4 regions of the Exiguobacterium sp. N4-1P genome follow, and region 2 is predicted to be linked to each of the others. Evidence: riboswitches for the same ligand, from Rfam matches in the RefSeq annotation. Region 2 holds a riboswitch; each other region holds the start of a gene.
The links. Region 2 has a riboswitch for thiamine pyrophosphate ahead of thiD (bifunctional hydroxymethylpyrimidine kinase/phosphomethylpyrimidine kinase). Riboswitches for the same ligand answer to the same signal wherever they lie in the genome.
Positions count from the first base shown of each region.

Region 1 (7,699 bases), 690 kb from region 2:
AGACCGATCGACTCATCTTGCGCGTCTTTGAAGTAATCATAATTCATCGAGTTTGTATGTAAATCTGTTGTTTCTAGAAAACGTAGTTTGACGACACTGTCATCTGCTGCGAGTGTTTTGACTTGGATGACGGGTGCTAACATCGGTGCGATCAACGTGGTAGCGATAATAATTTTTGTAGCCTGTTTCATCTGGTTTCCCCCTAAGATATAAATGACTGCTCAATTAATTTAACACGCTTTGATTGTAGCTTATAGCCTCTTTGAATAGGTCGGACATCCGTCTTATTTAACCTTCTTAACTAATTCCACAAATTGGCTTTACATTAACCTTGAACCTTTACAAATTTACTTGTAAAAAAGAAAACCGCTCCCCGAACTTACGGGAAACGGTTTTCACCCTTCATCTATCACCATGATGCTGTCGTTTGATTGCGTAACCGATGAAACCGGCAATCAGTGCCAGTACCGTCGCATAGAGAATCGTCGTCACCGTCGCCGTCTCTTGACTGAACCGGACGAGAGCATCGTCCTGCCATAAGAGTGCAAACGATGTCCCCGTCAGCGAACAGATGAACCAGCTAATCAAACCGGTCGCAACAGCGAAAACGACGGGATCGTATATTTTCTTAAAGGCCCGGATGCTGACAAGGAGATAGACGACGAACGGGACAATCAGAAACAGCCAAAACGGGAACGGCTTGTCCTGTTCGACTTGATCAGCGGCCGCCGTTTGCCCGGCCGACCGAGCGTCCATCGCAAGGACGACATTTCGTGCCGTCCCGTAATCGACTGCGTCAAGCGTCAAACGCGTATTCGATAAATCGGGACGTTCTCCCCCGATGACAGTCAACAATTGATTCGTGACGCGCTCGGCGTCGATTCGGTTGACGACGTCCTCCATCGATTGTTTCAACCGCGTCACGTCGGTTTCCCCGTTCAAAAACGTCACCGGGACATTTAATCTTGCACCAAGGACATTTGCCTTGTAGGTCACTTGACTGCCGTGCATCAAATCATACCAGCCGTCACTGCCTGCGTTTAAACTCGAAACAGTCAACCAGGTCCGGGTCGAGGCGTCCCCCTCATATTTCGCTTCATCCGTCACCGTAAAGAACAGTTGTGCACTACTTGCGACCATCAGAATAATGATCGCAGCACGGGCGGCGGCTGACACACCGGACAGTTGTCGTGGATAAAACGCGAGATAAAACAGTCCTGTCAAAAAGAGTAAAATGAAGATTCCATTCCAGACGGTCGCTTGATCAATTGTCAGCACATCAATCCCGAGTCCTGTATTGAACGTAAATGCAAACAAGACGAAACTCGCCGCTAAAAAGCTGATTGTTCGAATCGTCCAGGTCACACGCGTTGCACCGATCCGTAAAACTAAGAATAAGATTAGGAATAGACCGATTCCGAAAATCGATAAGAAGGGACTCCCATATTCGGCGCGGAAGGACAGGGGTTCCAAGACTTGATTGAGATCGATTCCGAAAACCGATAAGATGTTCCCCGTATCATTTGCGCCAATCAGTTGATTCGTCAATCCCTCTTTGACGGCTTCCGGCAACGTGACAGCCATTCCGCTGATGAAAAACAGGAGGAACACGAGGGTCAATTCCAGTGTCGTCCACGAGACGTCCGCGTCCTGCATCAGTTCCACGAACGCCTGGTAATCGGCAGATTTCTCGATTTGTTGGACGAGAACGGTCATGACACCGAACAGGACGAGAAAACCAATACAAGCGAGTCCTATACCAAACAAGATATTGCGTAACATATGCGAGCGTTCCTTTCGCTGTTGCCTCCGCTCCATAAAAGCGCCTCCCCTTGACTAGATTGTTTGTATAGTTATTCCTGTTCCGGGTGATTTGAAAACGAATCTTCTGCATTAAATACAAAAAGTAGCTCGTCCATGACGAACGGGCTACTTCCCTGACTCCGACTCTGATTGGCAGGAACGCTTAGTTTACGAATTTTTTCACGTCCGACTCCCCCACCTGAGCTAAACCAAAATGTTCCCGAAGCGTAGTCCCTTGATAGGCTTCTCTAAACAACCCTCTTTTTTGCAGTTCAGGAACGATCAGGTCTACAAAATCCTCTAAGCTTGATGGGAGTGACGGCGGCATCAGATTAAATCCGTCTGCGATACCCATTTCAAACCACAGCTCCATCTGATCGACGATTTCTTCCGGTGTACCTATCAGTGTCAGGTGTCCCCCACCAGCTGCCAGATAACCTAACAGTTCTCTTAGTGTAGGCTTTGTATCATCGATGATTTCAAGAATCGTTTTATAGCGTCCGACCGGTCCTGAAAACGCATCGACAGGCGGTAAGGACGGCACCGCTTTGTCAAGATCCCAATCAGAACAGTCCTGTTGCAAAAAGAAACTCAGTTGCTTCAAGGCATTCGCGACCGGTAATTTTTCATCCAGTTCGGCTTTCTTCGCCAGCGCCTCTTCCCGTGTTCGACCGACGTATGTAACCAATCCTGGAAAGATTTTAATCTGCCGCTCCGGTGACTCACTTTCTTTGATTTGTGTCTGTAGACTTTCCCGGAATGCTTTCGCTTGCTTTACATTCCACGACACCGAATAGACGGCATCCGCGTGCTTCGATGCAAGTGCAATCCCTTGGGCAGATGCACCCGCCTGCATTGCCACCGGCTTCCCTTGAGGACTACGCGGTGTAGACGAAGGACCTTTTACGTTGAAGTAGGTCCCGCTATGATGGAATGGTTGAATCTTTTCAGGATCAATCAACCGGTTGTCCGTCCGGCTCGAAAGGAAATCAGCTCGATCCCAGGATAAAAATAATTTTTCCATTACAGATGCAAATTCATCCGCCTTTTGATACCGTTCGTCCCTTGCAGGGAGCCTATCCATACTATGGTTTAACGCTTCCCAGTCCGTCATCGACGTCACCAGGTTCCAGCCGACACGCCCGTTCGTCACGTGATCAAGGCTTAACAGTTGTCTCGCCGCTGTATACGGATTTGAAAACGTACTCGATATCGTTGAAACTAACCCGATATGATGGGTTACTTGAGAAATAGCGGTTAAATTGATTACAGGATCGAGCCAAAAGGCAGGTAGTTCAGTTGCGTTTGCAGCAGGAAAAGATTGATTGTCAGCAAAAAATACAGCATCCAGGCAACCCGCTTCCGCTAGTTGAGCCAATCGCTGATAATAACCGCTCTCCCCGATTTCTTCAATCGCAGAATCCGGCATTAACCATGCCGCTTGATGATGGCCACAGCCGTACAATAAAACACCGACGTTTAACTGCTTTGTTTTCGTCATCTCTAGTTCCCTGACTCCTTTCTCCTGAACGCTGACATCAGTTCATCGTCAATCCGCCATCTACGGTTAGATTTTGACCGGTAATGCCAGAGGCGGCTTCTGACGCTAAAAAGGCGACCAATTGCGCCACCTCTTCCGGCGTCGTCACTCTTTTTAACGGAGTTGATTGAGCAATTAAATCGAATACTTCAGCGGTCGTCACAGCGCTGGCATCTGTCACTTTTAACAAGCCGCCGGAGACGACATTCACGTTTATGCCGTACTGTCCTAGCTCTGATGCAAGATTACGCGTAAAGCCGATCAACCCTGCTTTTGCCGTTGTATATTCGTGATAGGGAACTACCGGGTTTTGATACAGATTCGTGCCGATGCTGATGATGGTGCCGCTATTTCGTTCAATGAACTGCGGCAGGACACTTTGCACGACGTGGAACGCTGCTTTCAACGTGCCATCCAACTGTTTTTGATAATCTTCCCATTCCAAATCGATGAATGATTTTTGAGCGCGCGGATCGAACTTAAAATCGACTAAGGCATTATTGATCACGACATCGATTTGTCCGTAATGAGCTGTCGCTGACTGCATCAATGTCTCGACGTCTTCTCGCTTCGTGACATCCGCATACAGGGCAATGGCATGTTCTGCACCGAGCTCATTTACGAGTTCCTCTGCCGCATCCTTGCTCTTATAATAATTAATCACAACTTTAAACCCATTGTTCACCAATACTCTTGCAATCGTCGCGCCAAGTCCCCGACTGCTTCCCGTCACTACTACCGTTCTGTTCACTGTCTTCCACTCCTTCATCGTCTTTTGCAACTTAAATAGCGAAGTCGTAAACAAAAAAAGCGCAACTCTCCAAAAGGAAAGTTGCGCACGTCTAAATAATCACATAGCAAAAAACCGACAGACTGGTCTTCGCTGGTTTATTAGAGTCTACACTTCCCTACGCTAGTACGAACTAGTTCAGGTTCAAAGGGTTTGAGTATCTACTCATCTCAGTTTAGCAACACCCCTAGTGATTCTATTCAAGTTACCTTCACTTTAGCGGTCTTAGAAATATCTGTCAATAATGACAAGACAGTTTTATCGGTGTCTCTTCTGATTACAAACGAAAGCCTTGCCTCCGTCGACCGGAAGCAAGGCTCTTTTGAATTGCCATGATTTTTTTCTCTGTTATACGCCTTCGTACGCAAGCTCCATGATGTTCCGAAGTTCCGTCACGAGCGGCATTTTTGGATTCGCTGTCGTACATTGATCTTCGAATGCATCGACGGCCATCTTGTCGAGTTTTGCTTCAAAGTCGGCTTTTTTGATGCCTTGGGCTTTGAATGACATTTTGATGTTCAACTGTTGTCCGAGTTCTGTGATCGCTTGGATTAGTGACTCGACACCTTGTTCCGTCGTCGCTGCCGGTAGTCCGAGATAACGCGCGATTTCTGCGTACCGTTCATCAGCGATGAATGATTCATATTTCGGGAACGAAGCGAGTTTCGTCGGTTTCGCTGCATTGTAGCGGATGACGTGTGGCATCAGAATCGCATTCGTGCGACCGTGTGGCGTGTGGAACTCCCCACCGATTTTGTGCGCGATCGAATGGTTAATCCCGAGGAAGGCATTGGCAAACGCCATTCCGGCCATCGTTGACGCATTGTGAACTTTTTCGCGTGCTTCGGCATCGTCACCATTCGCATAAGCGCGTGGCAAGTAGTCGAAGATCATCTTGATCGCTTTTAGCGCCAGTCCGTCCGTATAGTCGTTCGCGAGGACGGAGACGAAGGCTTCTGTCGCATGTGTCAAGACGTCCATTCCGGTGTCCGCCGTGATTGATGCCGGGACCGTCATGACGAATTCCGGATCGATGATTGCGACATCTGGTGTTAATGCATAGTCAGCAATCGGATACTTGACGTTTTTCTCTTTGTCCGTGATGACGGTAAACGGTGTGACTTCAGATCCTGTTCCGGACGTCGTCGGAATCGCGACGAACTTCGCTTTGTTACCGAGCGCCGGGAATTTATAGGCCCGTTTCCGGATATCGAGGAACTTTTGACGTAAGTTCGAGAACGTTTCGTTCGGTTGCTCGTAGAAGAGCCACATGCCTTTCGCTGCATCCATCGCTGATCCGCCACCGAGGGCGATGATCAAGTCCGGTTTGAAGTCGCGCATCGCTTGCGCTCCTGTCTGAACCGTTGCAACCGATGGATCCGGTTCGACTTGGTCGAAGATCCGGTAGCTGACGCCTGCCGGTAAGTTGCGGATGACTTTATCCGCGTAGCCGAACTCGACCATCGCTTGATCGGTGACGATCAACGCACGTGAGACATCTTGAATCGATTTCAAGTATTGGACTGAATTTTTTTCAAAGAAAATCTTTTCCGGTACTTTGAACCACTGCATGTTCACGCGTCGTCTCGCCACCTTCTTGACATTGAGTAGATGTTTCGCCGTTACGTTTTCAGAGACGGAGTTTTTCCCGTAAGAGCCGCAACCGAGTGTCAGTGATGGTGTCAATTCGTTATACAGATCACCAATCCCACCGTGTGCTGACGGGCTGTTGACGAGAATCCGGCAGGCTTTCATCCGCATTCCGAATGTCGTCATCAAGTCGTCATTCGTCGTGTGGATGACTGCCGTATGACCGAGGCCACCGATTTCAAGCATCCGTTCGGCGACATGGAACGCATCTTCCGTTGACTGGACGCTATACGCACCAAGGACAGGGCTTAGTTTTTCGTGTGAGAGTGGTTCTTCTGAGCCGACTTTTTCAAGTTCTGCGACGAGCATGACGGTGTTGCTCGGAACGTCGATGCCCGCTTTTGCTGCGATCCAGGTTGCCGGTTTCCCGACGATGTCGGCATTGACGGCACATGTATCGGTTTTGATGACGAGCGCTTCGAGACGTTTTTTCTCATCTGCTGTACAGAAGTAGCAACCGAGTGCTTCCATCTCCGCCCGAACTTCCGCGTAGATTTCCTGATCGACGATGACTGCTTGCTCCGATGCACAAATCATGCCGTTATCAAACGTTTTGGAGAGGACAAGGTCACTGACGGCACGTTTGATTTTTGCTGTTTTTTCGATGTAGCACGGGACGTTCCCCGGTCCGACACCGAGTGCCGGCTTACCTGTTGAATAGGCTGATTTGACCATGCCGGCTCCGCCGGTCGCAAGGACCATCGCGATATCCGTGTGGTTCATCAAGACTTTTGTTGCTTCGAGTGACGGTTGTTCGACCCACTGGATACAGTCACGCGGTGCGCCGGCTTTGACAGCCGCGTCACGTAACGTTTTCGCTGCTTCGAGTGAGCAGTTTTGCGCTGACGGGTGGAAGGCGAACACAATCGGGTTTCGTGTTTTAATCGCGATCAACGCTTTGAACATCGTCGTTGATGTCGGATTCGTCACAGGTGTGACGCCACAGACGACACCGACCGGTTCTGCGATATAGGTGATGCCGTTTTGAACATCTTCTTCTAAGACGCCGACCGTTTTTTCTTCACGGAGACTGTTATAGATATATTCCGTCGCAAACATATTTTTAATCATTTTATCTTCAAAGACACCACGTCCTGTTTCTTCAACGGCGAGTCGTGCCAGTTCAACGTGACGTTCGAGACCGGCAAGCGCCATGTCACGGACAATCGTATCGATTTTCTCTTGATCAAATGTTAATAATTCTTGTAATGCAGTTTGACCTTTTGCAACGATTTTATTGATCGTTTGTTCGACAGGTGATACGTCTTGTTTGATTTTTTCTTTGACAGCCATGTTAGGTTTCCTCCCTATTTTGGAACGAATCTGAGTCTGCATTTCCCTACTAAATGTTAGGAATGCCAAGCTGATATTCAATAGTTTGTGCTTTCCTTCACAAATCAATCATACCGCCTTTTTGATGATTTGTGCATGACCATCCTGTGAACTATTTCACATCATTGAAAACGTTCTCATTCTCAAAAGGTGTTGTCGGACAAGGCATCCTTTTTGAATCCCTTGCCTGTGACTTTTCTCACAGCACCTATTTTCTTTGCTTGTCTGACGGACAAAACATCGTGTAATCTATTAAAAGATACATATTTATTTGTTTTGAAGGAGGAAGTTTCATGACAATCGTCAATCAAATGCTTGCGTTCAACGAACAATTCGTCGAAGAAAAACAATACGAACAATTCATCTCGGATAAATTCCCAGATAAAAAGGTCGTAATCTTAACATGTATGGATGCCCGCTTGACGGAACTCCTCCCGCACGCGCTCGGTCTGAAAAACGGCGATGCAAAAATCATTAAAAATGCCGGGGCCGTTCTGTCACACCCATTCGGTTCCGTCATGCGCTCGATCCTCGTCGCCTTATACGCACTCGGGGCGGAAGAAGTCATCGTCATCGGTCACCAT
Region 1 covers NZ_CP022236.1:1,205,404-1,213,102, reverse strand. The annotation lists gene A0126_RS06150 (bifunctional 2',3'-cyclic-nucleotide 2'-phosphodiesterase/3'-nucleotidase) at 1-191, opposite strand, end outside; gene A0126_RS06145 (hypothetical protein) at 403-1,818, opposite strand; gene A0126_RS06140 (LLM class flavin-dependent oxidoreductase) at 1,967-3,304, opposite strand; gene A0126_RS06135 (3-oxoacyl-ACP reductase) at 3,342-4,112, opposite strand; TPP riboswitch at 4,232-4,332, opposite strand; gene adhE (bifunctional acetaldehyde-CoA/alcohol dehydrogenase) at 4,482-7,076, opposite strand; gene A0126_RS06125 (beta-class carbonic anhydrase) at 7,409-7,699, shown strand, end outside.
Region 1: it holds a riboswitch for thiamine pyrophosphate, as region 2 does, so the genes downstream of both, A0126_RS06135 (3-oxoacyl-ACP reductase) here and thiD (bifunctional hydroxymethylpyrimidine kinase/phosphomethylpyrimidine kinase) in region 2, are expected to answer to the same signal.

Region 2 (7,699 bases):
ACAGAATAATGAAATCGTTCGTCTTCAGGAAATTGTTTCTTCTGTCGAACCTAATGCCTTCGTCACCTTCTCTGAGATTCATACCGTCTTCGGAAATTACAAAGAACATTCCTACTCTTTTTAAATGAACCGCACACGATGAAACGACACCCCCTGTCATGAGGTGGGTTGTTTTTTGTAAACGAAGGCTGACCCATCATATACGTCTACGTTTGGTATCGCTTCAGGTTTCATCTCAAAATATAAAACGATTGGATCCCCGTAACCAAAAGATGTTCCCCTAAAAAATAGATAACTCTTCACTTTTTGGGAATTAGTGGTTAAGCTAATGACATTACCAGTTAGCTTACGAAGGAATGATTGCATGAATAAACTTTGGCGCTACCGCATCTCTCTCATTCTTTTAGTCAGTTTGTTCGCTTCGATTCCTCTCATCTATGCCTTGACAGGTTATCGTACCATTTCAAAAATGACAGAAGAGATGCACGCCCATAACATCCCGATGATTAAACAGGTCGACCAACTCGTCGAATACAATCGGGATCGGGCAAATGCCGTTCGCGGCCTATTGCTCTATGAAGACGACCGCTACATTGAACAATACTACTTCTGCACGACCAAAATTCATGATTTACGCCGTGTGCTCAATGCTTCGAACGAAACACCTGTACCGATTAAAGATTTATTGGTCCGTAACAATGCATGGGAAAAAGAAATCGAAACCGTTTTCAGCCTTTATGAAACAAACGGTTCACAGGCAGCTACCGCTTTAGCGAAACAATCGACGCAGACCACGCAGACCATTCTTGAAGATCTTGCTCAAGTTAAAGATCAATTGTATACCGAATTAGATCAAGAACTCGAAAATACGGCGCTCGTGACAGCATCCTATAAACGGATGTGCTTTAGTCTATCCATTTTAGCCTTTCTACTCATCAGTGTGACCATCACGTTCTTCCATCGAATCAAATAATCTGTTGTTTCATACGATTAGCTTCGTGAAAAAGCTAAAAAACGCACCGCAGTTCTTTATCGGACTGCGGTGCGTTTTTTATATTTTTCTCAAGAAGAAGCCTTTCCTTCATTCACATGCTCCATTGCCAAATGAACTAACGACGAGACATGATGGTCATCAAGTGAATAATAGACAACTTTTCCTTCTTTACGATATTTGACGAGACCTTGTTTCAATAACGTTCTTAAGTGATGCGAAGCCGTCGCAATCGAACAATCAACTGATGCCGATACGTCACAAACACAAAGTTCTCGCTCGACCGTCAATGCATAAGCGATTCGTAGACGCGTTGCGTCCGATAACACTTTAAACAATTTCCCAATCTCAAGCGTCGGGATTTTCTCAACGGCATGACCAATTTCAGTAGCACGTTTTTTATCGATCGCAATCGTCTCACAGCGTGGTGCCTCCACTGTCTTCACCTCTCCTCCAAACTATTGCACCATCCTAAAACAACAAATGCAAGTAAGATGACTACGATGATTCGCGAGGTGAAGATTCATTTCCGATGTTTTTTTTGGATTGTACGAAAAACTGCCCATCCCCCTAATCGATTCCCGATATCCCAAACGATTCGATTAGTATCGACAGCCCGTACACCGATATCGATGATACTTGTATTTCGCAATCGCTCCTTATATCGATTCGATAGGAAGCGTGGTAACGGTACTTGTAACATCACTCGATAAAATAAATCGAGGTGTGTATGGCCCCAGATTTCCGTAGCGATGGATGCCGTTTTAATCAACAGCGGCCGTTTATATCGTTGTTGGTGTTTGTTTTTTAACAAAACCGCCAATTCAAATGCATAACGATTCGGATAGGGAAACAATTTCCAACCTAAATGATACTTTCCACGGTTGTCGATTCGAATGATTTGTGGTTCGATTCGATACCGAATCCAGCCTCCCCGAAAGCGAATGACTTGCCATTTCACGTACATCACCTCTTCAGTGATTATACCCGGTCTGATACTATTTGACGCGCAGTCTGAACCGCCTCTTTGAACTCTCGTGCCGCACGTTCAATATCTGGTGCTGCGAATAAGGCAGAGACGACGGCATATCCTTCAAGCATCTCGAATAAGTCGGGCACCACATGATGTGTGATTCCACCAATCCCGACGAGAGGAAGGGAAACAGCCCGGCGAATCGCCCGGAGTGTTTCGTTTGTCATCTGACTCGCATCGTCTTTTGTCGCCGTTGGATAGAGCGACCCTACGCCAAGATAAGTTGCCCCGTCTTGCTCTGCTTCGATTGCCTGTTCAACGGTGGAAACAGAAACCCCAATCGTGGCTTCCGGTAACAGCTTACGTGCTTCCTTCAAAGGGATGTCCTCTTGCCCGATATGCAGACCTGCACCGACGATTTGTGCGATATCAATCCGGTCATTGATGATGAGTGGGACGCCGTAACGAGACATCATTTTCTTCAAGTCACTCGCTTGTTCGAGAAATTCTTTCCCTTGCGCCTGCTTTTCACGAAGCTGGACCATCGTCGCGCCACCTTTTATTGCTGCTTCGACCGCATCAATCAAGGCAACGTCCGGGTGAAAGCGCCGATCTGTTACCGCATAAACCGTGTAATCATTCTCCACTGGTCAATACCCCTTTCAAACTTTCTTCTGTAGTCAAGCTGATTGCGTTGAACAACCCCATCCGGAAATCACCAAGTCCCGCTGCTTCATCTGCGACTTCACCCGCTTTTCCCATTAAATACGTCCCATAGGTCGCTGCTTCGAATGCATCATACCCTGCTCCAAGTAGGGTTCCGATGAGCGATGCCGTCATGCAACCTGTCCCTGTAATGTGTCCGAGTCGTGGCGTTCCTACGGTTAGTTTTACTTGTCGCTTGCCGTCTGTAATGAAATCAACCGGTCCCGTTACGACGAGAGTCGTCCCGAGCCGTCCAGCAAACTCATGGACGACTTGAAAATCTAATGTCTCTCCGGAAGCGACATCGACTCCTTTTGAACGTCCGACTTGACCGATGAGCGTCTTGATTTCAGAGACGTTCCCCTTAATGACCGTAAAATGAATTGCTTCGAGTAACTCTTTCGTGAATTGTGTCCGAAGTGTCGTCGCCCCCATTCCGACTGGATCTAAAATAATCGGTTTCTTCAATCGGTTAGCCGTTTGACCTGCCAACAATTGCGACGCTCGTGAAGCTGCGTTCAATGTCCCGATATTGATAACGACAGCATCTGCATGTCCAACCATTTCCTCGACTTCTAGGATATCTTCCGCCATGACAGGTGAACCCCCGAGCGCAAGGGTCATATTGGCACACTCATTAATCGTGACCGCATTCGTTAAATGATGAATTAATGGTTTTTTATCATGAATGGTTGTAAGCATCCGTTTCCCTCCAAATGTCATAAAAGTGATGTGTCGGTCCGATTCCGTTCCCTAAGGCAAATCCATGCCGGATTGCTTCAGTTACGTACCGTTTAGCATAAATCACGCTATCCTTCAGGGAATCTCCCAGCGCAAGACGTGCCGCAATCGCGGAAGACAATGTACATCCAGTACCATGTGTATGCTGGCGTTTTAATCGTGCCTCCTGAAACAGATGATGCCTCCCTTCCGTGTATAAAATATCCGAGGCATCCGTACTTTCAAGATGACCGCCTTTTAACAGGATAGCGATGTCTCGTTTTTGTGCGAATTCCGTCGTCGCCAGCTTCATTTCATCAATTGTCGAAATCGCTTGCCCTAACATGCGTTCCATTTCCGGAATATTCGGGGTCGTCAAGGTTGCAAGCGGCATCAAATGCTCCATTAATGCTTGTTCAGCATATTTCCTTAACAGCGCATGCCCCCCTTTTGCGACCATCACGGGGTCTAAGACGACTGGTCCCTGATAATGTTTCAAACATTTGGCAATGACTTGAATCGTTTTTTCATTCGAGACCATCCCAATTTTAACGGCATCTACACGAATATCGCTAAAAATCGAGTTCAACTGGGCTTCGACAAGCGTTGGTGATACATCTTCAACTGCTTGTACGCCTAACGTATTTTGCGCTGTGATAGCAGTAATTACACTCATACCGTAAACCCCAAGAGCAGAAAAAGTTTTTAAGTCGGCTTGAATTCCAGCTCCACCACTAGAGTCTGATCCAGCAATCGTCAGTACATGTTTCATCGATAGACCTCACTTTCTATGAGAGCACAAGGAGAAAGCGGAACGAAAAAAAGCGCCGTCCGCTGTAAAAAAGCAGACGACGCCATGAAAAACCAACGAGTGTGGTCACTTATTCATGTCTTCAATCTCAACTTTCCTACGCTGGTATTATCCAGATCAGGTGATAGGGTCGAAAACAGAATGGTTTTCCTCTCAGCCAGATTCCTCCAGCTCCCCTAGTTGCTCATGATTTAAATTTCTCTTTCACTGTAGCATAGCGCCATAAAAAAAACGAGCCGAAGCTCGTTTTTATAAGTATGCTAATGGATTAACTGTGTTAGCTGGTCCTGTCGCACTGTATTGGTAACCACCAATATGCAATTCAAAATGAAGATGTGCGCCCGTCGAGTTTCCCGTATTTCCGAGCGTACCGATTTGTTGCCCTTGCGAGACCGTTTGTCCAGCATGAACTGATAATGAATTCATATGCGCGTAAACTGTTGTATACACTTTCCCATTCAAGAAATGTGAAATCATCACGTGATTTCCGTACGGTCCACCGCTTCCTGCTGTGATGACCGTTCCTGAAGCTGCTGCGACGATTGATGATCCGACTGACCCTCTAAAGTCGACACCATTATGGAAAGTATACCCATTCGCACCACTCGCTGGTCCGAATCCTTGTGAAACACTTCCTGACGCAGGGCGAACGAACTGCGCCGAACCACTCGGAACACTAGCGACTGGCGTAGCACTTACGACCTTCTTAGACGTCCCGGCGTTGTTTTTTTCCGCCGCCTCCGCCGCCTTTTCCGCTGCCGCTTTTTCAGCTGCTGCCTTTTCCGCTGCTGCTTTAGCTGCTGCCTTTGCTGCCGCAATCGCACGTTCTTGCGCTTCTAATGTCGCTTGAAGTTCTTTCGCATTCAGAAGTTTTGTCGTAAATTTTGTTTTACCTTGACGTAATTTTTTTAAGGTTGCACTACGTGCTTTCATTTGCTGTTTGAGTTCCTTTTTTTGAACCAAAAGGGCTTCTTTTTCTTTCACTCGCTCTTCCTTTTTATCCACAAGCGTCGCTTTAGCATCAGCTAATTTTTTTTGCGTTTCAAGGTAAGCAGAAATCATCTTGTCATCTTGTTCAGCAATTTTTTTCCCTGCCATCACACGACTAAAGAGATCGCCAAGATCTTTCGAACCAAAAATGACTTCTTCCCATTTAATCGAATTCCCATCATTTTCTTGAAGCACACGAAGGCGGTCTCCTAACAGCTCTTCCTGGCGTTTTAACATTTCTTCATAATGGATAATGTCTGCCTCAAGCTCTTCAATTCGTTCATTCAACTGACGAATCTGTTTATTTTTTTCTGAGACACGAAAAATATTTTCATTGATTGCTGCATCAATCGCATTGATTTGACGTTGCTCTTTTGAAATTTTAGATTCTTGTTTTTTGATTGATTTTTCTAGTTTACGTTGTTCAGCTGCATTATCTGCTTTCTTTTCTTTGATTGTAGCCGCTTGAGTGATTGGGGTGTTCGTCAATAATAACGTCCCTAATAGTACGGTAGAAAATAACTTTTTTAGCATATGTGAGTTCCTCGCTTATGTATGAATTCGATTTTTGAAGTCCTGTTCCGTAGTGAAACTATCTGAAATTGATTATAGCACCGTAATAGTTTCAGAAAAATTTCATTTACATTTCAAATGAAAACGTTATTTTGTAATATAACAACTAATTATTCAAACTGTATAAAAAAGAACCTCTACAATGTAGAGGTTCTTTTACGATTTTATAACATTGACATAGGATTAACACTATTTGCAGGGCCTGTTCCGCTGTAGATATACCCACCGACATGAATTTCGAAGTGTAGGTGTGGTCCAGTCGAGTTACCCGTGCTACCAAGTGCACCGATTTGTTGTCCCTGGCTGACACGTTGTCCTGCACGCGCATTCAATGAACTCATGTGCGCGTAAACCGTCGTATACGTTTTTCCGTTCAATTGGTGAGCAATCATGATGTGATTTCCGTAAGGACCACTACTAGAAGCCGTAATGACAGTTCCTGTTGCTGCTGCGACAATTGGTGTTCCAACCGGTGCACCAAAGTCGATTCCATTATGGAATCCATACCCATTTTCACCACTTGCTGAGCCGTATCCTTGTGTAGTCGCACCACTTGTCGGATGAATGAACAATGCTGAAGATGCAGCTGGAGCCGGAGCTGGATTCGGTGCTACTGGTGCTGGTTTTGGTGTTACAGGCGCTGGTGTCGGCGTTGATTGTTTTGTTGAATTCGTTGTTGCTTTTTGACGCGCTGCTTGTTTTGCAGCTTGCTCGGCTGCCGCTTTTTCTGCTGCAGCTTGCTCAACTGCTGCCTTTTCTGCCGCTGCCTGATCGGCTGCTGCTTGTGCTGCTTGAGCTTCAGCACGGGCTTTTGCTTCTCGTGCTTCTTGTGCTTTGCGCTCTTTTTCAATCCGTGCTTCACGTTCACGTGCCGCTTTTTCTGCCGCGATTGCTTTTTCTTGCGCAATCAAGATTTGTTGAACTTCTTTCGCGTCCATCAACTGTGTCTCAAATTTCTTTTTTTGCTTCTTAAGTTCTTTAATGCGTTTGTTTCGTTCACTGATTTGTTGTTCGAGCTCTGCCTGTTGACGCTTTAATTCTTTTTTCTCTGTCACAAGCTTTGCTTTTTTATCTTTAAGTTCTGCTTGGGCATTCGCTAATTTCTTTTGCGTGTTCTGGTAATCCGTAATCATCTTATCATCTTGTTGTGAGATGGATTTCCCCGCTAGCACACGGCTGACGAGATCTCCGACATCTTTCGAACCAAAGATGACTTCTTCCCATTTAATCGAATTACCATCATTTTCTTGCATGACACGTAAACGATCGCCGAGCAATTCTTCTTGACGTTTCAGCTTGGCTTTATATTTTTCGATTTGCTTACCAAGTTCGACGATTTCAGCTTCTGTCGCCTTGATTTGACGATCTTTTGCTTCGACGGCAAACATTTTTTCATTCAATGCTTCGTCTAAACGATTCACTTCTTGTTGTGTCTTCGAAATTTTCTCACCTTCGTGATTCACAGAAGACTCAAGATTTTTTTGTGTATTTTGGTTTTCTTGTTGCTTTTGTTCGTTTTTAGCTTTTTGTTCACTTAAATCATCTGCTGATGCAAAATAAGGAGTTGATGAAAGGACAAGTGCGGAAACGATGAGCGACGTAAACGTTTTTTTCATGTAGTATTCCCTCTTTTTCTCTATAATTTTATTGTAGTCAAAAGTATGCTTTATTTAAATTTCATTTTAATGTTTAAATTTTATAAGAACGTTTTTGATTATAGCATTCATTTTGCCTCTATTATATTTCAGTGAGATTTCATTTTGTATAAGTTTATTGGTTAATTATGTAATACGATGAAGCTCCTTTAGTGAAAATACCTGCGCGTTGCACCTTGAGGGAAGTTTTGGCACACTAGTGGTGTAAGGGAGGAATTATAGTGAAACTTGATCATACTGGAATTGCCGTCCGTGATATGCAAGAAGCCATTACTTTTTAT
Region 2 covers NZ_CP022236.1:519,060-526,758, reverse strand. The annotation lists gene A0126_RS02710 (YitT family protein) at 1-124, shown strand, start outside; gene A0126_RS02705 (CHASE3 domain-containing protein) at 365-973, shown strand; gene A0126_RS02700 (ArsR/SmtB family transcription factor) at 1,063-1,428, opposite strand; gene A0126_RS02695 (hypothetical protein) at 1,515-1,952, opposite strand; gene thiE (thiamine phosphate synthase) at 1,973-2,611, opposite strand; gene thiM (hydroxyethylthiazole kinase) at 2,601-3,371, opposite strand; gene thiD (bifunctional hydroxymethylpyrimidine kinase/phosphomethylpyrimidine kinase) at 3,352-4,161, opposite strand; TPP riboswitch at 4,278-4,388, opposite strand; gene A0126_RS02675 (murein hydrolase activator EnvC family protein) at 4,450-5,724, opposite strand; gene A0126_RS02670 (murein hydrolase activator EnvC family protein) at 5,928-7,379, opposite strand; gene A0126_RS02665 (VOC family protein) at 7,640-7,699, shown strand, end outside.

Region 3 (7,699 bases), 960 kb from region 2:
TCGCTCGCCATGGATGCCTCGTTTTGTGGGCATATCGTCGCAGTGCTGTTAGCCTTACAACAAATTCAAGCCTACGGGACGCCCGGACCGAATCGTCCGGCCATCACACCGTTTTCAGCGCAACCGACAATTGAAGATGCCGCAGCTGCAACCTATCTTGCGACATTGACACGCGAAAATAAAGCGCAGCTCCGGTTTGACGTCCGCGACGGCGGGATTGCACTCGAAAGCCTGACGACACAGCGCAGTTATCTCTTGTCCCTGCCCTACTTCGACCGTTTACTGAACGACCGCGACTGGTTACGGGAACGGGCGGACATCTGGATGAGCGCCGCTGTCCGGGGCCGACTCGTCAGCGGATCCCCTCGCGTCAAACTGGCTCTCGACCGGATCAATACCCGCCTGGAAGTCGTCGTCACGTTTGATTACGACGGCAAAACCGTCAACCCGTTGACTCCGACACGCTGGATCGGGCGTGACTTGTCGACGGAGCGGGCGGTGACGCGTTATTTGGAAGCGACAGGACTCTGCGCGGATCAAGCCCGTTATGTAGTAGAAGGAGAAAGTAATCACTACGTTGTCTTAAAAGGTTTACTTGACCCGATGGTTGCCCTCGGTCAACTCGAGTTATACGCGACGGCGAGCATCAAAACGGCATTGCTCCCCGGTCCATTCCATCCGAAAATTGAAGTCAACGTGACGAAGCGACTCGATTGGTTGACGTTCAAGTTTTCGATGGACGGGATTTCAGAACAAGAACTGTCGGCGGTCCTCGCGTCACTCGTGACGCAAAAGACGTACCACCGTTTACGTTCGGGACAATTGCTGTCGCTTGAAGACCGTGCCTTCACGCAAATCAAACGGCTGTTACAGGAAGTCGAAGCGACGGAACAGACGTTACTTGAAGCGGAATTGACCGTTCCTGCCGTGCCGAACTTGGCCCTGTTGACCCCGGCTGCCTTCTTGACGGTCCACAGTCAACTGAAGGAACGATTGCTCGAGATGAAAGCCGGAAAAACAGAGCGACTGGCGTTACCGGAACCGCTCGCGACACAACTTTTGCCGTATCAGCAAGACGGCGTCCGCTTCTTCAAGAGTCTTGCGGCACACGACTGTCATGGCATCTTAGCGGACGAGATGGGACTCGGCAAAACGATCCAAGCCATCGGTTATATCGAAACGCTCCCGAGTGCACGTGTCTTGATCGTCGCCCCGGCGTCACTCCTCTACAATTGGGCAGCAGAGCTGCACCGCTTTGCTCCGACACGCACCGTCCGTGTGCTCAGCGGGAGTCGTGCGTCGCGCTTACGACAGCTCGAAGACTTGCCGGACGACGTCATTCTCATCATCTCCTACCCGTCGCTCCGGCTCGACATCAAAAATCATCAAACGATCCATTACGATTGTATCTTTTTTGATGAAGCACAACATCTGAAGAATCCACGGTCGCAGACGACGGTCAGCTTAAAACAACTGTGGGCGACGCGGCGGTTTGCCTTGACGGGGACGCCGCTCGAAAACAAGACGCTTGATCTCTGGTCAATCTTTGACGTCGTCTTCCCGGCACTCTTGCCGGACCGGCAACGGTTTCTCGACTGGTCAGCACGGGACGTCCAACAATTCGTCGAACCGTTTTTGCTGCGCCGGACGAAAAAAGATGTTTTGCAACAGTTGCCGGCGAAACAAGTCGTCCATCAGTACACGGAACTGACGGCGGCACAGAAAAAACTCTATGCCGCCCACTTGGCAAAGTTACAGCTCGAGACGTTACAGCATCTCGATCAGTCAAAACCGGAAGAACGGATGAAGTTACTCGCCGGATTGACCCGGCTCCGGCAAATCTGTTGCGACCCCCGGTTGTTCGTCGAAAACTACCGCGGCCGGTCGGCGAAACGGGACCGGTTGCTCGCCTTGATTCAAGAAAAACGGGCAGCAGACAAACGGATCTTAATTTTTTCACAGTTTACAAAAATGCTCGATTTGATTCGGAACGACCTGCATGAGTTGCACCTCCCTCATTTCGAACTGCGCGGGGATACACCGATTGCGGAGCGTCTCGAACGCTGCGACCGTTTTAATGCAGGCGAAGTCGATCTGTTTTTGATTTCACTGAAGGCGGGCGGCACCGGACTGAACCTGGCGACGGCGGATACTGTCATCTTATATGACAGTTGGTGGAATCCGGCTGTCGAACAGCAAGCGGCTGACCGGGCACACCGGATGGGACAAACACAGACGGTCGAAGTCATTAAATTAATCACGAAAGGCACGATCGAAGAAAAAATCATCGAGCTGCAGGAACGGAAAGCGACACTCGTGACGGACATACTTGAACAACCGGCGTCACTTGCGTTATCGGTCGATGAGATGGTTCAATTGCTTGAATAAGAGGAAAGGCACCGATTTCTTAATAGGATGTAAACCGTTGCTGCTCTAGGGAGAACAGGTTTCTGGCTATCGTTTTTTCGCCGGTTGATGTTTAGCTTTTAATGTTACGGGGGTATAACTATCATAGCACCGCATCAGCGAGTTGCTTTTACAACCACATGTTTCTCAATATCAGCGTAATGACCTGGGAGAGAAATGCTAACCACTCACTTCGATCTTCATTTTTATGAAATCAATTTGAAATAGCATTCGATGCACCGTCTTGATCCGGAACGATTCGTTCCACTCCTTTCTTCATTACCTTTTGAGGGCTATACCAAATTCAAGGGGGAAATGAACATGTCAGTAACATTAAAAGTAGAAGAACGCGAAGTACGCCCACGCTCACTTAGAAAGCAATTACGTCATGAAGGAAAAGCTCTTGGTGTCGTGTATGGTTACAAAGTGGAAAGTACACCGATTGCCTTTGACGAAAAAGCATTGATCAAAGTCGTTCGCGAACATGGTGAGAATGCACTTGTTGCACTTCAAATCGGTGGTAAAAAAGTCAACACACTGATCAACAAACTCGATATGGATATCTTCACACCAACAATCAAGCACGTTGAATTCATCGCTGTTAAAATGGATGAAGAAACAGAAGTCGAAACAGATATCGTCCTCGTCGGCGAAGCGGCTGGTGCAAAACTTGGTGGATATCTTTCACAAACACTCTTTAAAGTAACAGTTGCAGCTACACCAGATAAATTACCGGAACGCGTCGAAGTCGATGTGACAAATCTTAACCTCGGTGATTCTCTATCGGTTTCGGATTTGCCGGAAGAAAAAGAATACCGTATCGTTACGGAAGGTGACATTCAAGTCGTTGCCGTCGTCGAATCGACACTTGAAGCGGATCTCGAAGAAGCAGATGCTGAAGAACCAGCTGAAGCGACAGAAGAAGTTTCTACTGAAGAACAAACGGAAGAAAAAGAATAATTTTTCTTACCCTCCCCTCGCGGAGGGTTTTTATCTGTATTGACAACTGTCGGTAGAGTCGGTACAGTAAATAGCGTACACACTATATGCACATCCACTAGGGGAGCCCATTGGCTGAGACGATTCACTTCGGACCCTTTGAACCTGATCTAGTTCATACTAGCGTAGGAAAGTGGAGCGGTAATTCGTTCAATTTTTCTGCATGTTTGCAGATTCAGCGACCGCTCTCTTTCATAGAGGGCGGTCTTTTTGTTTGTCTGGTGGTTGTGCCAAAGGGAGATAGGAACATGAACAGTTGGAAAATGAAAGAAATCATTGTCATGATGATGTTGTCGGTTGCTTGCGGGGTACTCTACTTAGGGTGGTCGACATTGTGGTTACCGATTTCCGCGATCTTCGGACCGGTCGGATCGAACTGGATGTTCGGGATTTGGGTCATCGCGAGTCCGCTTGTCGCCTACATCATTCAAAAGCCCGGGGCAGCACTGATTGCAGAAGTCGTCGCCGCGGCTGTCGAATTATTCACGGGGAGTCACTTCGGATTATCGGCCTTATTGATTGGTTTCGCTCAAGGAATCGGTGCCGAAATCGCTTTTGCCCTCTTCGGATACCGGAAGTTCAACACAATGACGTTAGTTCTATCCGGAATGTTCGCCGCAATCGGTAGTATGGTCTATAGTCTTGTCGTCAATGGTTTCGCCTACTATACGACGACGACACTTCTGTTGACGTTTTCCCTTCAACTCGTCAGCGGTGCATTGCTCGGTGGATTACTTGCGAAAGTCATCGTCGATGCGCTCGTCAAGACAGGGACGTTGAACGGTTATGCGATCGGGCGTAAGCGGCGGAAGCCGGATGCAGCATGATTCATTGTAACGACTTGTCTGTCCGCTATCCGGGGCAACATGACAACGTCCTGCACAAGGTGACGGTGACGCTACACGAAGGGGAAACGACGTTGCTCGTCGGACCGAGCGGCAGTGGGAAAACGACGTTTTTACATGTTCTCGCCGGTTTATTACCTGACGCGATCGAAGCCGATGTCAGCGGCCACTGCAAAACGAATGGGACGGTCGGAATCCTTTTTCAAAATCCGGACGACCAGTTCTGCATGCAGACCGTCGGAGCGGAAGTTGCCTTTAGTCTTGAAAATCGCTCAGTCGACCGCAGTCAGATGGATGACCGGGTTGACGCCGTACTGGCACGTGTCGGCCTTGATGTGCCGCTGACGACACCGATTATGCAACTGTCAGGAGGGATGAAACAACGACTCGCCCTCGCCTGCGTCCTAGCCCTTGAGCCGGATATTCTATTGCTTGACGAACCGACGGCGCAACTCGATCCGGCAGGACATCGGGTTTTGATGCAGCTGATTGAGGAACTCCATCACGACCGGACGTTGACGCTCGTTCTGATTGAACATCAGCTTGACCGCTGTGTGACGTTCAGTGACCGGGTGCTCGTCTTCGATCACGGTGGAACGATTTTACGTGATGGTCCGCCGCTTGATGTCTTCGGTCAGCATCGCGCTGAACTCGAACGACGCGGCATTGCAACACCGCTCCTCTACCCGTATGAACTGGAAACCGTGCCCCCCGCTTCTTCCCAGGCGGGGCGGTTACGAAAAGTGACTAACAACCGTCCTCCGGTTCGGCACGACACGACGTTCGCGCTGACGCGCACCGCGTTAGGACGCCGTAAGCAAGTGATTGTCGATAACCTGTCGCTTGCAACACACGCCGGAGAATGGATCATGGTCGTCGGATCGAACGGTGCCGGGAAAAGCACGTTGCTCGAAACACTGGCGAAATTGATTCCGGCGCAAGGCGGTACGGTCCGCTTGTTCGAAAAAGAACTGCGGACATGGAAAAGTCGGAGCTATTACCGACACGTCGGATTCGTCTTTCAACAGCCAGAGCTCCAATTTCTCAAGCAGACGGTCGAAGACGAGCTCGTAATCAGCATGGATGCACCGACGCCGGAGCGGATTGAAACGGCGTTGCAATCCTACCGGTTAACCCATGTCGCCCGTCAGTCGCCCCTCGCCCTGAGCATGGGTCAAAAGCGACGGCTCAGCGTCGCAACGATGTTGTTAGAACCAAAAGACGTCCTGTTACTCGATGAACCGACGTTCGGTCAAGATGCCGAGACGACAAGTCAACTCATCGAGATGTTCGAGCAGGCGCGATTAAACGGGACGACGCTGATCATGGTGACGCATGACATGGAGCTGGTCCACCAGTATGCCGACCGGGTCCTCGTCCTTGGTGACGGGCGACTTCAGTTCGACGGCACACCGGACACTTTGTTTAAAGACGAGACGTTACTCGAGCATAACCAACTCTCTCGTCCGTTATCGTATTTGTATCAGCAACTCGAGGAGGTGAAACGTCGTGCAGGAAAACGACTCCCCGCTCGCACGTATTAATCCGGCACTCAAGCTCGGTGCCCTCCTGTACGTGATGGTGCTCTTGATTGCGGCACCGACGTTACGCGAAACGATAGCCTTACTTTTACTCGCTGCGGTCGGATTGGGCTGCTCCGGTTGGTCACTGTTGACGCTCGCCAAACGGGTCTCCCCCTACCTCGTCTTGTTCTTGCTGACATTTTGGATGATGGCAGCCTTCGGAAAAGGCAGTACGGAAGTTTGGTCATTCGGTTGGTTTCGCGTCACGGAAGAAAGTATCGGTCATGCCTGGTTGATTGCACTGCGGATGCTCGCCTTCGTCTTCCTCAGTTTGACGTTCATCGCGACGACCGACCAAACCCGGTTCGTCATGAGCCTGATTCATCAGTGCCGCCTTCCGGACCGTCTCGCATACGGCTTTTTAGCAGGGATTCGTTTTATTCCGATCTTTCAGCAGGAAATAAGAACAATCCGTCAAGCACGGCGTGTCCGGCAACAGCACTCGATTTGGCCATGGCAGACGTTTTTCGCCATCAGTTTACCGCTTTTTACGAACAGTATCATCCGTTCGGAACAAATCGCGATTGCGATGGAAGCGCGTCGGTTTCAGGCCGAGCGGACGTATTATGTCCGTCCTGTCGTGACGCGTCACGATCAAGTGTTTTTTTGTCTCGTTTGTCTCGTGGCGAGCTTGCTTCGGATTGTCCTATGACATTCATTAGATTAACGCAGACGGATTCAGGGAATCATAGTTTCGGAAGCAGTTAATTTAAAGAAGTAGGTGAAGGTTTGAAACGAATCGTATTAGTCGGGGCAGGTCATGCCCATTTAGAATGTATCAAGGAAGGAACGCATCCGGATGTTGAATGGATCGTCATCAACCCGTCCCGTTACCAGTATTATTCAGGAATGTTCTCCGGTCTTGCGGACGGCACGTATCGACTCGAGGAGACCCGGGTCGATGTCAAAGCACTCTGTTCTCTTCACGGAAAGACATTGATGGAGGACCGTGTCACGCGAATCGATCCGCAAACGAAACAAGTTTTCTGTCAATCGGGTCAAATCATTCCCTATGATGTTGTATCGTGTAACATCGGTTCGAATGACTGGAATGTCTCAGATGCGACGTCACGCGTCACGATCAAGCCGAATTATCAAATCGATCAGGCGCTCCGTCAGTTTAAAGAGGCATCGTCGCCCGTCATCGTCGGGAGCGGTGCTGCTGCAATCGAGATGGCCGCCTCATTCCAATCGGACGGTTGTTCGGTCACACTCGTCCATGATGAACCGCTCCTCGCAGGACACCCGGCAGAAGCAAGCATCCTTGACCGGTTGGATACGCTGGGCGTGACACGCATCGTCGACCGGTTCCTCTCTCTTGATGAGCAAACCGTCCGGCTCCAGTCGGGTCAATCATTCAAAGCGGATGCCGTCCTGTTTTTAGGTGGCGCGTCAGCACTGGATCTGTTCAAGGCATCCGGCCTCTATTGTGACGACCGCGGATTTTTGCTCGTCCACGAGACGTTCCAGTCGCTAGAGGACCCTTCTCTGTTTGCCGTCGGCGACTGTGCGACGCTCGCCGCATATCCGAACACACCGAAGAACGGTGTAACCGCCGTCCGGCAAGCACCGGTCTTGCATGAGAACCTTCTTCGTTTCATCAATCAGGAACGTTTGCGGACGTTCCGGCCGCAAGCGCGTTACTTGACGATTCTTTCGATGGGACATCAGCAAGGGACCTTGCTTTACGGACGACACTATCAGACGAATCATTTGAGCTGGCGTTTGAAACAATGGATCGATCGCCGGTTCATCAAAAGTTATACAACATAAGAACTCGAATTTCGAATGAACTGGGTGTTCGGTTCAAGGCGGAACGTGCACTAAGGTGTCTGCATGTGGAACCTCCTAAAACAGAGAGGTATT
Region 3 covers NZ_CP022236.1:1,480,941-1,488,639, reverse strand. The annotation lists gene A0126_RS07845 (DEAD/DEAH box helicase) at 1-2,388, shown strand, start outside; gene A0126_RS07840 (50S ribosomal protein L25/general stress protein Ctc) at 2,728-3,366, shown strand; TPP riboswitch at 3,456-3,554, shown strand; gene A0126_RS07835 (ECF transporter S component) at 3,654-4,232, shown strand; gene A0126_RS07830 (ABC transporter ATP-binding protein) at 4,229-5,794, shown strand; gene A0126_RS07825 (energy-coupling factor transporter transmembrane component T family protein) at 5,760-6,485, shown strand; gene A0126_RS07820 (NAD(P)/FAD-dependent oxidoreductase) at 6,563-7,606, shown strand.
Region 3: it holds a riboswitch for thiamine pyrophosphate, as region 2 does, so the genes downstream of both, A0126_RS07835 (ECF transporter S component) here and thiD (bifunctional hydroxymethylpyrimidine kinase/phosphomethylpyrimidine kinase) in region 2, are expected to answer to the same signal.

Region 4 (7,699 bases), 410 kb from region 2:
AAAATTGACGGAATTCCTCCATCAATCCGTCGAGTCGTTCTAAAAATTCATCAACCGACAAATTTTCGTGTTTAATTATCCGTTCATATTGAAACTCTAACTGGATTGCATACGTATCTTTCAATAGAATCGGTTTTAGTTTGATTCTTCGAAGATCATTCGACTTTTGGCGCGGACCACTAATCGTTGCATGCACGAGAGCAGCAGCCTCGAGCTTTTGAGTGAGTAATTCTTTTACTTGGTGTAATTCCACTGTAGTCCCGTCCTTTTCTGATTGTTCTTTCGAAACTGTAGCAAATTCCACCCTATTCGACAAGTAAGGTAGCTTCATCATTAAAGGAGGAACGAACGATGTTCAAAAAACTTTTATCACAAATCGGAATCGGTGCCGCCACAGTCGATACACGACTCGACAGCGAACGCTGTGAGCCAGGCGGACAGATTCACGGAACCGTCCATATTAAAGGCGGCAATGTCGACCAAGAAATCGATCGGATTTATTTAGCGTTTAATACACAATATAAAGAAGAAGTCAGGGACAGCACGACATTTACGACGTTCACACTCGATCGTTTTTCGCTAAACGAAGCCGCCTTTACGATTGAAGCAGGTGTCGAACGCGAAATTCCGTTTACGCTTCAAGTACCATTCAATACGCCGCTCTCGGTCAGTCAATCGAAGTCATGGATTGAAACGGGTCTCGATATCGCCCAGGCGGTCGATCCGTCAGACCGGGACGCCATCATCGTCCAAGCCAATGACCTCCAATCCGTTATCTTAGAAGCGATGGAAGAACTTGGCTTCCGACTCAAGAAAGCGGACACGGAAAAACTTCCCGGGCGTTACCGGAAGGATTTACCGATCGCCCAGGAACTCGAGTATTCGGCACGCAATACGTACTTCGCCCATAAACTCGATGAAGTCGAACTCATCATGCTCCAAGACCGTACCGGCATCGACATCGTCTTGCAAATCGACCGTCGTGCCCACGACTTAGGTTCGCTCTTCAGTGAGATGGCGGGTGCGGATGAGACGATGACGAAGCTATCCTTATCGAACCACGATTTGATGGACCGAAACGCCGTCAAACAACAATTAAACGATTTGATTGAACGGTACAGCTGATTTCCTTACCAGAATTTTCATCATGCCTGTAATCCACCAACAAAAAAACCTGAGCGATTGCCATGACTTTCTTTACGAAAGCTGAAAATTGCTCAGGTTTTGTGCAGTCTGCCGTCTGATCGCGCTGATCAACAGCGGCTAAAGCTGTACTTATCGTTTCGTTACTTTTGGTTGACGCGTAACTTGTGTAAAGAGACGTTCAAACGTTTCTTCCGTCCAGCCCATTTCCCAAAACATCAATTCGTAATAACAGCTTCTGACGAAATGGTGTTTCATCCGTTCCCGTTCTGCTTCAGTCGCTTGCGCCGCCAAAGCATCCAGCCGGTCGACCTGTTCAAAGACGACCCGTTCGAACCATTCCGAGCTGTATGTTGCAATCCACTGTTGATAAATCGGTGACGCCGGTGACTTCGTCAACAGTTGTTGTCCGACTTCATAATAAAGCCAGTAACACGGTAAAATCGCTGCAATCGTTTCCCCGAGTGTCCCCTCGCTCGCATGATGCATATGTGAGACATAGGCATACGCAGTCGGTGCCGGTTCGAACGCTGCTAAATCCGCTTCCGTAATAGCGAGCGGTTCAAAAAACGATTGATGGAGTGATAGCTCAGCCGCATAGGTCGATGTCGCATGTTCCGCGAGTTCCGCGATCGTCGCAAAATCCGTTGCCTTTGAGGCGGCCCGGGCTTGAATTTTTGCGAAATGTTTTAAGTAATACGCATCCTGCATGACATAATGTCGAAATTTTTCGAGCGGTAACGTCCCGTCACCAATGCCTGTGACGAATGGATGGGAAAAACTGCTGTCCCAATATGTTTTTGCGGCTTGCCGAATTTCTTGACTGAATTTCAACCTAATTCCCCCTTTTGTTGAATCAAAAAACGCCACACCCTACGAACAGGGCATGACGTGAAGAGACAACAAGAGAGATATTCACGCCACTTCCCTCCGTAAGTCCAAACTTAATCAGGTTCAAAGGGTCCGAACGTCTTCGTCGTCTCAGTCGGCCTACCGACTCCCCTAGTGGTCATTATTTAATTCCTCTTCACTATATCATTTTTTCAGTCACATGATCAGGATTTTAAATGAAATGTAGTATAGGATTAGGGACACGAGGTGGGCGGTTCATTCCGCCTCAAGACCGATTCCGTTCTGGAAGACGTCACTTACAATGAAATTAGCACCTGATACTACCTACTATACTCGGAGGATTTATACTATGAATAAAGCAACAAAAATCATGACCACGACGCTTTTAGCGACAAGTTTACTTCTACCGACTGCTGCTTCAGCAGAGCAAGTCGTCGATAAAACAATCATCACGCTTGGTGAATCGCTCGGGGCAAAGGATAAAGCCTGGGTACTCGCCCGATTGAATGCGCCGGAAGGCATTACGCCCGTCATCGCCACGGCAGCGGATGAAGAAAAATATTTAGGGAAAAACGTTCCCCAATCGCAACTCGGCGGCAATATGTACTCTTCCGCAAAAATCGAACTCGCTGAAAAAGGCGACGGTTTATCTGTCGCGACCGAAAACATTACCTGGGTAACAAAAGACATGTACTTGAACGCGCTCGTCACTGCAGGCGTAACGGACGCCGACATCACAATCACTTCCCCTTATAAAGTCACCGGGACCTCTGCTTTGACGGGGATCATGAAAGCATACGATCAAACGTCGGCTGAGACCGGCATTAAATTGACGGATGAACGAAAAGATTTAGCCCAACAAGAGTTATCGGTCACTTCCGATGTCGGAAAAACGGTCGGGACGGACAAAGTCGCCGAACTGATGAATGAAATCAAAGCAGAGATCGCCAAACAAAAGCCGGAAACCAAAGTCGATATCGAGAATGTCATCATCCAAGTCATTCAAAATAACAACATCCAGTTGTCGGACGCCCAAATGGAGCGGTTGACGTCATTGTTCAGTCAAATGGAGAAAGCTGACTTGAACTGGGGACAAATCGAGACCGGATTAAAGGGTGCCGGGCAAGATATCCACGCGTTCGCGACCTCCGAAGAAACGAAAGGATTTTTTGCAAAACTGTTTGACGGCTTAAGTAAGTTCTTTAACTCGATTTCCGGACTGTTCAAGTAACTGAAAACGATTTCATTTTCAGTTCAAAACATGGTAAACTAACTTTATCGAAACGAAAAGGTGGTGTAAAAGATGGGTTTTGCTGCGTGTAAGCAATGGTTGATGGAACAACTTTATCTGTTGCGCGCGATTTTTCATGAAATGGCGTTCTAAAGGACGAGTCTGCCCTTTTCTTAGGAACATCCATCTGAAAAATAAAGCAAAGCGCACCTTTTACGGTAAACGGAGAGCGCTATTTGCGTTCTCCGTTTTTTGATGCGCATGAAAGGAAGTTACTGATCATGATTTGCGACATCCAACACCTGACAAAACAATTTGGGGGAGCATCCGTCTTAACCGATGTCTCGCTCTATCTTAAACAAGCTGACCGCATCGGATTGATCGGTCGAAACGGAACCGGAAAAACCACGTTACTGCGTTTAATCGCGCAACTCGAAACAGCGGACAGCGGAACCCTTTATCTTAAAAAAGGACTTTCCATCGGTTATTTGGCTCAAATTCCACAGTTCGCAGAAGAATTGACGGGCCTTGATGTTCTCTGGACCGCATTTGCCCAAATCGTCGCCTTACGGACGACGATGCATCAGCTTGAGCAACAAATGGCAAGTGCTGACCACCTGGACGATGTGCTAAATGAGTATACGCGTGTGACCGAACAATTCGAACAACAGGACGGTTACCTGCTCGACTCGAAAATCCAGCGCATGATTAACGGACTCCACCTCGATGCCTTGCTGACACGTCCCTTTTCTCAATTAAGTGGTGGCGAACAAACGAAAATCTGCCTCGGCCGGATGCTGCTGGTGGAACCAGACTTGTTGATTCTCGACGAACCGACGAATCACCTCGATCTCGCAGCAATCGAATGGCTCGAACAATTTTTAAACAGTTATCCGGGCGCTGTCATCATCGTCTCGCATGATCGCGTGTTTCTTGACGCAAGTGTCAACTTGATCGCTGAACTTGAAGATGGTGAACTGACAATCTACCCAGGAAATTATTCGGCGTACACGGTCGCGAAAGAACGCCTGCTCCTCGAACAATTCCACGCCTACACGGAACAACAAAAGAAAATCAAACAGATGAAGGATGCGATTCGGCGCTTGCGCCAGTGGGCAAATGAATCCTCTCCGCCAAGCGAAAAACTGTTCCGAAAAGCAAAAGCCATGGAACGGGCACTCGAACGGATTGAGCGACTCAAACGGCCACTCCTGGAAAAAGCGGTGCCTGACATCCGCTTTTCGTCGCAAGGGCAACTCAGTCAAATCGTTTACCGTCTTGAGGATGTCACGCTTTCCGTCGCCGGCCGGAAGTTGTTCGCGTCGCTCGATTTCGAAGCCGCGGCACGTGACCGGATTGGAATCGTCGGTGCGAACGGAAGTGGGAAAACGACGTTATTACGTGTCTTACTTGGACAACTCCAGCCGACGAACGGACGTGTCACGCGTGGTCCGTCAAATCAGGTCGGATTTTTATCGCAACACGTCGATATGCCGGGTGAAGAGCGACTGATCGATTACTTCCGCTCACACGTTTCGGCGGACGAAGGAACAGCTCGCTCCCTGTTGGCCCGTTTCCTCTTTTTCGGTCCACGTGTCTTCTTACCGATTACTGCGTTAAGCGGCGGGGAAAAGATGCGCTTGATGCTCGCGATTCTTGTCCATTCGCCGCTTAATGTCCTGATTCTTGACGAACCGACGAATCACCTCGACATTGAATCCCGCGAGGCGCTTGAAGAAGCACTCGAGCACTTTGACGGAACGCTGATTGCCGTATCGCACGACCGTTATTTCTTGAACCGACTCTTCTCGAAAACCTATTGGCTAGATGACACGACAGAAATCTTTCACGGTTCTTACCAATATGCTGCCGAAAAACGACATGCCCGGTCAATCGTCGAATCAGCGGCACCCACGCCCCGCGCTACCCGGACGCCGGTAGCCGGGAAACATCCGGCTTTAAATGCAGGCGAACTCGAACAGCAGATTCAACAGCTAGAGGATGAGGTGGCTTTACTCGATACATCACTCGCGGCGACACATGATTATGAAGTCCTCACGACATTATTCTCAGAACGAGAACAACTCGTTAGTCAAATTGATGACTTCTATGAAAAATTGTTGGCAGTCGATCACTAATCAAAAAACGCATCATTTCACCACCGCTGCTTCATTAAATGCGGTGGTTTTTTAAATTAAAAATGCTTTGATGACGATCTGTTTTTCTGAACCCGAAAAAATATATTTTAAATATTTTAAAAGAAAGTTTCGAAAAAAAGCTTGCAAGTTGTCTGAAAATTCGTATAATTCAACTTATAGCTATTATCAGTTTTTAGCAAAAACACTTTGGGAGGAACTATCACATGGATGCATTTCAACAAGCTGTACAATCGGGCGTCGATTTCGCCAACAACATCTTATGGTCTTATATCTTAATCGCCGCTTTAATCGGAGTCGGCATCTACTTCACCATTAAAACGAAGTTCATCCAATTCCGTTACTTGAAAGAGATGTTCCGTGTCACACTCGATAAAAATGAAAAGACAACAGATGATGAAGGTCAGAGTATTACATCCCTTCAATCATTCTTCATCGGTGCCGCGACTCGAATCGGTACAGGGAATTTGGCCGGTGTTACGATCGCTGTTACACTTGGTGGACCCGGAGCGGTCTTCTGGATGTGGATGGTCGCCCTCCTTGGTGGAGCAACAGCCCTTATTGAAAGTACGCTTGCTCAAGTGTATAAAGTACGTGATACAGGCAATAACGCTTACCGCGGTGGTCCTGCTTACTACATCGCAAAAGGATTGAACAACCGCGTCCTCGGAATCATTTTTGCAATCTTAATCGCCGTCACATTTGGTCTTATTTTTAACTCGGTTCAATCGAACACGATTGCCGCTGCTTTTGACAACGCCTTTGGAATCGACAAAATGATCGTCGGTGGGATCTTAGTCGTTCTTACAGGTCTCGTCATCTTCGGTGGTGTCCACCGTGTCGCGAAAGTTTCAGCAATCGTTGTACCAATCATGGCGTCACTCTACTTGATTGCTGCCATCTTTGTTGTCATCACGAACATCACTGAACTTCCAGGGGTTTTCGCAATGATCTTTAAGAGTGCATTCGGTATCGACCAGGCTGTTGGTGGATCTGTCGGTGCTGCAATCTCGCTCGGTGTTAAACGTGGTCTCTTCTCGAACGAAGCCGGTATGGGTTCTGCTCCGAACGCTGCTGCTGCCGCTGAAGTTTCTCACCCAGCAAAACAAGGATTCTTACAAACACTTGGTGTTTTCCTTGATACGTTGATCGTCTGTACAGCAACAGCGACAATCATCTTACTCAGTGACAGCTACGCTGCCGGTAATGGTGAAGGTATCGCCATGTTACAAAATGCGCTTTCTGAGCAACTCGGTGCCGTCGCACCAGCCTTTATCGCAATCAGTGTCTTCTTGTTCGCTTTCAGTTCAATTGTCGGTAGCTACTACTACGGTGAAACGAACATTGAATTCATCAAGAAAAGTAAATCAACTGTCTTTGGCTTCCGAATTGCTACGATGGCATTCGTCTTCATCGGATCGCTCCTCAGCCTCGGAATGGTTTGGAGTTTCGCCGACCTCTTCATGGCCGGTATGACATTAATCAACTTAACAGCCATCTCGCTCTTAGGTGGAGTCGCAATCAAAGTCATCAATGACTACCAAAACCAACGTAAGCAAGGTCTTGATCCTGTCTTCTCTGCTAAAGCATTAGGTATCGAAAATACCGAATGTTGGGACGATGAAGAAGAAGCGCGTCCAGCTGCTGGTGAAGCACCACCTGTCGCACGACGGTAAACATTTCTTTTCTACTAAAAACCTTGGAGGCGCGTGTAATCGCCTCCAAGGTTTTTTTGCTGCGCTAGGATTATCTTGGTCGTGAGTTGGGAAAATAGGAACAGAGAGTCACTAAGGAGGAATTGAATGTGTCGAAGGCCATGTTAATTATTAATCCCTCATCCGGGAAAGAATTAGGTAAAAAATACGCAGAATTTGCAGAAGGTACACTCGCTCAGCGCTTTGCAACGGTCGATGTCCGGTTCACTGAAAAAGAACTCGACGCAACAGAATTTGCACGTACTGCTTCGACTGAGCAGTATGACGCCGTCATCGCAATGGGCGGTGACGGAACGGTCAATGAAGTCATCACGGGAATCGCAGAACAAGACCACCGTCCGACGCTCGGCATCGTTCCACTCGGGACGGTCAACGATTTAGCACGTGCGCTCCATATTCCGACGGATGCCCGCGACGCGATCAACGTTCTCGAAGATGCTCCGATTCGTCCTTTTGACATCGGTAAGTATGGATCACACTATTTCATGAACGTGATTGCGATTGGGCTGATTGCCGATGCCGTCGAAGAAGTGAGTGTCGAACAGAAGACATCACTCGGTTCTATCGCATATTTCATTGAAGGATTAAAAGCCTTCAAGGAT
Region 4 covers NZ_CP022236.1:926,245-933,943, reverse strand. The annotation lists gene A0126_RS04745 (class I SAM-dependent methyltransferase) at 1-253, opposite strand, end outside; gene A0126_RS04740 (sporulation protein) at 352-1,125, shown strand; gene tenA (thiaminase II) at 1,276-1,977, opposite strand; TPP riboswitch at 2,052-2,157, opposite strand; gene A0126_RS04730 (DUF1002 domain-containing protein) at 2,345-3,226, shown strand; gene abc-f (ribosomal protection-like ABC-F family protein) at 3,508-5,364, shown strand; gene A0126_RS04720 (alanine/glycine:cation symporter family protein) at 5,589-7,058, shown strand; gene A0126_RS04715 (diacylglycerol/lipid kinase family protein) at 7,187-7,699, shown strand, end outside.
Region 4: it holds a riboswitch for thiamine pyrophosphate, as region 2 does, so the genes downstream of both, tenA (thiaminase II) here and thiD (bifunctional hydroxymethylpyrimidine kinase/phosphomethylpyrimidine kinase) in region 2, are expected to answer to the same signal.